DNA from 2 places in the Rhodococcus sp. SJ-2 genome. Region 2 is predicted to be linked to the other one. Evidence: riboswitches for the same ligand, from Rfam matches in the RefSeq annotation. Region 2 holds a riboswitch; the other holds the start of a gene.

Region 1 (3,407 bases), 2.7 Mb from region 2:
CGCTGCTGCAGCCGGCCAGCGTCATGGCTGCGGTGAGGAGGCCGACGGCCAGCGAGACCGGAGTCCTCGAACGAGGCAGGGTCTTCGAACGGGATGGGACGTACTCAGGCATGGTTCTCCGTGTGTGATCGGATCCGGGGCGAGTCGGTACCGAGCACCAGGTGCTGCCGTCCGGTCGCAGGATCGGTGAGTTGTGTTGCAGGAACGCCGAAGGCACGAGTGATCGTTGCTGGGGACAAGGCCTCGGATGCGTCGCCGTAGGTCGCGAGAGCGCCGTCGTGGAGGACGGCGACCCGATCGAAGTACGCCGCCGCGAGCGCGAGGTCGTGCATTGCGGCCACCACCGTGCAGCCGAGGCCGCGCAGTGTGTCGAGGAGGTGTATCTGATGGCGGATATCGAGATGGTTGGTCGGTTCGTCCAGGATCAGCAGGGACGATTCCTGAGCCAATCCACGAGCCAGCATGGCGCGGCGCCGTTCACCGCCCGAGAGTTGATCGCACCGGCGATCGACTGCGTGTGCCAATTCGACGGTGGTCAGTGCGCGCAGTGTGACCTCCCGATCGGATTCTTCTCCCAGGGACCAGGGTGGCCGATGGGGGATGCGGCCCATGGCGACCATCTCACCGAGCAAGAGGTCCTGAGGGGGTGTTTCCTCCTGACCGACATAGGCAATCGCTCGTGCCCGAGCACGTGGCGGAAGCGAATAGAGATCTCGGCCGTCGAGGGTGACGGTTCCCTCCGCGGGGGCGCGCAGGCCTGCGAGGGTTCGAAGCAATGTCGATTTACCGCTCCCGTTGATTCCCACCAGCGCCACCATGGAGCCGGCGGGGAAGTCGAGATCGATGCCGGACAGAATGTCCGATCCGGCGATCCGGCAGCGAACATTGCGCATCCGAATATGCATCAGTCACCGTCCGAAAAACTGTAGTGGCGGCGCCCCAGCAGGAAGAGGAACACCGGTGCCCCCACGAGACCGGTCATCACACCCAGGGGGAGTTCCTCCGGACTGAGCAGGACCCGAGCAGCGATGTCGATCCAGAGCAGGAACAGTGCGCCACCGAGTGCGGCCACAGGAAGCACCACCCGATGGCGTGCGCCCACCACGATCCTGGCGAGGTGCGGCATGATCAGGCCGACGAATCCGATTCCTCCGGACACCGAGACCAGCACGCCGACAAGAATCGACGACAAAGCGAAGAGTCCCAGTCGGAGCCCCCGCACCGGCACACCGAGTGCTCTGGCCACGTCCGGTCCGCTTGCCAGCGCGTCGAGCCATGAATGGAGTGCGAACAGGATCGCGGCAGACGCAACCACGACGAGCAGGGCAGGGAGAATCTGCACCCACATCGCACCCGCCACGCTTCCGAGGGTCCAGTGCAGGACCGACCGAACGGCATCGCGGTCATCACTGAGGAAGACCAGGAAGCTGGAGACGGACGAGAACGCCGAGGCCATGACCACGCCGGTGAGAATGAGACGGAGTGGGGTCAGGCCCCCCTGTGCAATGGAGATGCCGAAGACCGCGGCTCCGGCGACCATGGCGCCGATCAGGGCGCCCAACGACAATGCCCACACACCGATAGTGGTCAGGACACCGAACATGATGACGAGAGTGGCCCCGACGCCGGCACCGGCGGAGATACCCAGAAGATAGGGATCGGCCAGCGGATTTCGCACCAGGGTCTGCATTGCGGCCCCGGCCATGGCCAGGCCTGCACCGACGATGAGCGCCATCAGGATGCGGGGAGCACGAAGTTCCCAGATGATCGTGTCGTACACCGGGTCGGGGCCGACCCCACCGGTGAAATGTGCTCGCACCACGTCCCATGTGGCGGACAGCGGCACCGGCTCGGACCCGAAGGTCAGCGACATGAATCCGCTGAGGACGACCGCGAGGGCGAGGACGACCAGGAGCGGGATCGCCGGAATTCGTGTGTGCTGCGGTGGCGTGGTGCGCTGAGGTGACTTCGCGACCTCGAGCAACTCAGCACCCCGACGGTGCGGACTCCGTGACCTGTCGTGGGGTCGGTAGGTCGCTTCGTGCGGAGGCGTGAACACGAATGGGGAGGGCGGTGCCATCGGTCTGGGCGCGCATCGATCGTTCTCTCGTATCAGGGGCCCAATCGCGAGGCCCACGTGTGTGATTCGGTGAGCCAGCAGGTCTTCGGACTCAGGGTCGTTCCGACAGGGCGCCTTCCCGGACCGATTCCGGTCCAGTGGCACGTGCCCTGTCGGTCGCCTTCACCGCTGCGCGACAGTTCCGGAGTTGCACCGGATTCCCTTGCATTTCTGATGCACGTACTGCATCAGGGCTGCTTCTGACTCGTGGAGAACGTAACACAGGCGTAACAATGGCCGTGGGTCCGGACCCGCTGTGCGAGATCCGGGGTCCACGGCGTCGATCTACCGGTGACGACCGTCAGCGGAGTGCGTCGAGCGCCTCCGCGATCGGTGTGTCGCCGTTGTTGAACTCGATCATGCGACCGGCGGTCTCGGGACGCTCGAGCACTGCAGCGATCACGGCGGCGACATCGGCGCGCGAGACCTGCCCCTTGTCTCTCGCACCCTGACCCTCGATCTCGATCCGTCCGGTCGGGGGATCCAGGGTGAGGGCGCTCGGCCCGAGAATGGTCCACTCGAGATCGGTGCCGCGCAGGTGTGTATCGGCGGCGGCCTTCGCCTCTGCGTACGGATGGAAACTGTTGTCCTCGGGCACACCGTGGTCGGGTCTCGCCCCGAAGTACGACACCATCACGTACCGCCGCACGCCTGCCTCCTGCGCGGCTGTCATCGATGCGATCGCGGCATCACGGTCCACGGCGTACGTGCGGGCGGGGTTGCCGCCGCCCGCACCCGCCGACCACACCACCGCATCGTGGCCCTGCAGCAGGTCGGACAGCGCCGCGATGTCGAGTTGCTCGACGTCGGCCACCACCGGCGTGCCTCCTGCGGCGCGTACGTCGTCGGCGTGGTCGGGGTTGCGAATGAACGCACTGGTCTCGTGGCCGGAGTCGGCGAGTAACCGCTCGAGGTGCAGCGCGACCTTGCCGTGTCCGCCGAAGAGTGCGATGCGTGCCATGTCGAGTGCTCCTTGTGTCCGGGGATCGGGTGCGTCTCCCAGCATGCCTTCCTTCCGATATCCGCGCGCGAAGAAGGCACGCACACTCGGTCGACGCCTGGGGCCTGCCTCTTCTGTTCGCGCGCGGAGTTGCCGGAGTGGCCGGACACGGCAGGCGATCGCTACCTGGACGGCGTGTGCGCAGACAGTGACCCGGCGGCACTCGACTTCGGCATACGCGGATTGTGTTCGGAGGATGCAGGCTGTTCGGGCGTGGAGCCGAGCAGTACCGACATCATCACCGCATGGATCCGTGGCGCCTGTTGCCGCACGGCGTTGGGACCGAGG
Region 2 (3,407 bases):
GCAGGGAGACCACCTCGGCGATCTCGTCACGCATCTGCTGCACGTACTCGGCCCGCTCGATCTCGCCCTTACGCAGTGCAGCGCGGGCAACGCGGATCCGGGTGGTCTGCGGGTACGACCCGATCGTCGTGGTCGGTAGCAAAGGCAGGTCGAGGTGCTGCTGCTGGATCTCGCGGCGCTGATCGGCCGACGTGCGACTGCGATCCCCCGTGATCGAGTCGAGCATGCCGCGCACCTGGTTGTTGCGCAGACGAGGATCGGACGCGCGCAGCTCGGCGGCGGCACGAGCCGCGTCGAGCTCGGACGCCACGGCGTCGCGGCCACTGCGCAGCGCGGTCGACAGCGTGGCCACCTCGGCGAGCTTCTCCGCACCGAACGCCAGCCACGCGCGCAGCGACTCGTCGAGGCCTGATTCTGCCTCGACCGTGTACGGAACGTGCAGCAACGAGCACGAGGACGACACCGCCACCGAACCCGTCGAGCCGAGCAGTGTCGCGAGGGCCGCCAGCGCCTTCTCCAGGTCGGTGCGCCACACGTTGCGGCCGTCCACCACACCCGCCACGATCAGTTTGTCCGACAGAGTAGGCAGTCCGGCGATGCCGGCCGCGTCACCTGCGACGAGGTCGACTGCGAGGCCTTCGACACCGGTGCGGGCGAGCGCAGCGAGCGCCGGACCGAGGTTGCCGAAGTAGGAGGCGACGAGGATTGCGGGACGGTCCTGCGCCTGCGAGAGCGTGCCGTACACCTGCTCGACCGCGGCGACGGTCGCGTCGTCGAGATCGCGGACGAGTGCGGGTTCGTCGAGCTGCACCCACTCGGCCCCGGCGGCGGCGAGCTGCGCCAGCAGATCCCGGTAGAGCGGGACGAGTTCACCGACGCGGTCGAGCAGCGGGCCTTGCCCGTCGACGGCCTTCGACAGCAGCAGGAACGTCAGTGGTCCGACGACAACCGGGCGGGCAGGAATACCGAGCGCACGGGCCTCGGCGACCTCGCCGAGAACCTTCGAGGTGTCGAGGGCGAAGACGGTGTCCGGGCCGATTTCCGGCACGAGGTAGTGGTAGTTGGTGTCGAACCACTTCGTCATCTCGAGCGGTGCGACGTCGTCGTTGCCTCGCGCTGCGGCGAAATAGCGGTCGAGGTCGTCGGCGATTCCTGACACACGAGGCGGCAGTGCGCCGAGCATGGCTGCGGTGTCGAGAACGTGGTCGTAGTACGAGAACGTGTTGACAGGGATCGAGTCGAGCCCGGCATCGCGCTGTGCGGCCCAGGTGTCGACGCGCAGATCGGCAGCGACCTTATCAAGGGCGTCGCGATCGATCTTTCCGGCCCAATAGGATTCGACGGCTTTCTTGAGCTCGCGGTTCGGTCCGATCCGTGCGGATCCGAGAACGGTGGCGTGGAAGGCCGGTGCAGAGGATGTAGACACTGGTGGTACTCCGGTGGTCGGTCCGTGGTGGCCTACCGCCCGTTGGGTGCACGAATCCGACCGAGCCCAGTCGACTCCGATCCAGCCGGAGCGAAAGAATGCGATGCCGGTCCGCGCGCCCTGTCCACGAGGCGGCACACCGCCGGGCACGGCGTGCCCGGCGCAGATGGCAGGTCTTCGGACTTGCAAGCGCCCGGGCCTGTGGGCCCGTACCTAGTGGCCGTCGCTTCCCGGGATGATGCCCAGTGCTGATGACGGCGGTCGTTCCTGCATACCGCTGCGGGACAGTCCCGGATTCTCACCGGGTTCCCTCTCCGCATCCCGATCGAGGATGCGTCGACGCCGCCACGGTCTTCGGGGCTCCTCACGACCGGCACGGCGAACCAACTACATCCCGGAGTATAGCCACGTCCTCGTTCGAATGGGCAATCGCTGAAGCGGAACGGCTACAACGCAATCAGACAGATACCGCCCTTCCCAAGGGTTGTATCTGTCTGCGCGGGTTGTAGTTTCGTCGGTGCGTTCCTGTCGGCTGTGCTGGTCAGGAGTGGCGAAAGCCTTTACCGGTGCGGTCGCGGGGATCCGGCTCCAGGCCGAGGAACTCCGAGCGGATCCGATCCCACGCCTCGAGGTGCTCCCACACAGGTGCCTCGGTCAGTTGCTGCATGTTGGTGAGGAACGGGGTGGGCAACATGACAGTGAGCATCTGCTCGTCGCGGCCGTTGAACAGGCGTACACCCCACGATGTCGGGGCGTCGTCCTTGCCGATCCTGCGGTACAACTCGGCGCGGCTGCAGCGGCGGATACGGCCGAGTTCCGGGCCGCTCGCGGTGTGCTCGCCGATGCACAGATGGAAATGCCAGCGACCGAAGTCGACGGTCGCATACCCGTCGTACATCGAGATCTTCTTCGGAGCGTTGGGCGCGGCGACCTCGAGCGCCGAACCTTCGATGAGCAGGCCGAACCACATGTCGTTCCAGTACTCGTCGAACAGCAGCCGGATCAGACGCAGCAGTGAGTCCTCGTCGGTGGGAAGTGCCCAGCGCTGTTCGCGACCGCCGTCCTCGGTGTCGACGATCTCGGGGTCGAATACGACTGTCACAGAATCTCCTTCGTCGATGTTTTCGGTGGGCTGGGGAAGACGCAGTCGCCGCACACTCCGCCCCCGGGGACGCGGTAGTACAGGCAGCAACTGCGACGCCGGCCGGTCGAGCGAACCAGCGCGCCGGCCAGACGGGGATCGTCCAAGAGCGTGTCGATGTGTGTCTGCGCTGCTTCACCGATCACTCGTCCGGCCCCGATGAGCGCAGACGCGGAGTTCCCCCACATCAACCCGGGGGCGACGATGTCGCTCCACGCCTCGATAAGCGGTTCGAGCTGGTCATCGAGAACTTCACCGGTGGCCGAACCGAATTCGGGGTCGACGATGTGCAGACGCAGACCCCCGTCGTTGCGCCACAGCAACGTCTCCGGGTCGAGCCGGATGCATCGGCCGGAGTCCACGACCGAGCCCAACGCAACGGACCACATTCGTGCGGCGTAGCCGAAGAACAGAGTCGACGCGGCCACTCGCGTCTCCCCGGTTCCCATTCGGTGCGCCGTGTCCGACACCAGAGGATCGCGAACCGTACAGTCGCGCAGCGCAGAGGTCGGTTGCCACCGGCTGTCCGATACCGGACCGGTGCTCACCGCGAAGTAGGGACTCAGCGCGGCGATGCGTTCGAGTACTGCAGCAGCATCAGGCACGGCTGTCCTCCGGTTCGAGGTCGAACACCAGTGTGCGCGGATCGAAGCGCATCCGCCCACGATCGAATGCTGCCCCGATACGCCCTGATTCGGCCAGCGCAGCGGGGGAGTCGCAGGTCAGTGTCCGGTCGCCGTCGAGCAACCACATCCGGTCCGACACACGCAGCGCGAGTTCGAGTTCGTGGGTGGACATGATCACGGCCAGGTTCTGTTCACGAGCGAGCCGACGTAGCAC

The links. A riboswitch is a leader RNA that binds a small molecule or an ion and turns the genes downstream of it on or off. The one in region 2 is predicted to bind cobalamin.
Region 1: linked by a shared signal. The riboswitch ahead of ACSYG9_RS18075 (FecCD family ABC transporter permease) and the one ahead of metE (5-methyltetrahydropteroyltriglutamate--homocysteine S-methyltransferase) in region 2 are both predicted to bind cobalamin.

Annotation. Positions count from the first base shown of each region.
Region 1 is NZ_CM132340.1:3,837,134-3,840,540, forward strand. Features, by position in the region: gene ACSYG9_RS18065 (ABC transporter substrate-binding protein) at 1-112, opposite strand, end outside; gene ACSYG9_RS18070 (ATP-binding cassette domain-containing protein) at 105-893, opposite strand; gene ACSYG9_RS18075 (FecCD family ABC transporter permease) at 905-1,984, opposite strand; cobalamin riboswitch at 2,140-2,322, opposite strand; gene ACSYG9_RS18080 (SDR family oxidoreductase) at 2,421-3,080, opposite strand; gene ACSYG9_RS18085 (TetR family transcriptional regulator) at 3,242-3,407, opposite strand, start outside.
Region 2 is NZ_CM132340.1:803,173-806,579, reverse strand. Features, by position in the region: gene metE (5-methyltetrahydropteroyltriglutamate--homocysteine S-methyltransferase) at 1-1,426, opposite strand, end outside; cobalamin riboswitch at 1,578-1,782, opposite strand; gene ACSYG9_RS03795 (DUF7676 family protein) at 1,968-2,528, opposite strand; gene ACSYG9_RS03790 ((2Fe-2S)-binding protein) at 2,525-3,172, opposite strand; gene ACSYG9_RS03785 (ABC transporter ATP-binding protein) at 3,165-3,407, opposite strand, start outside.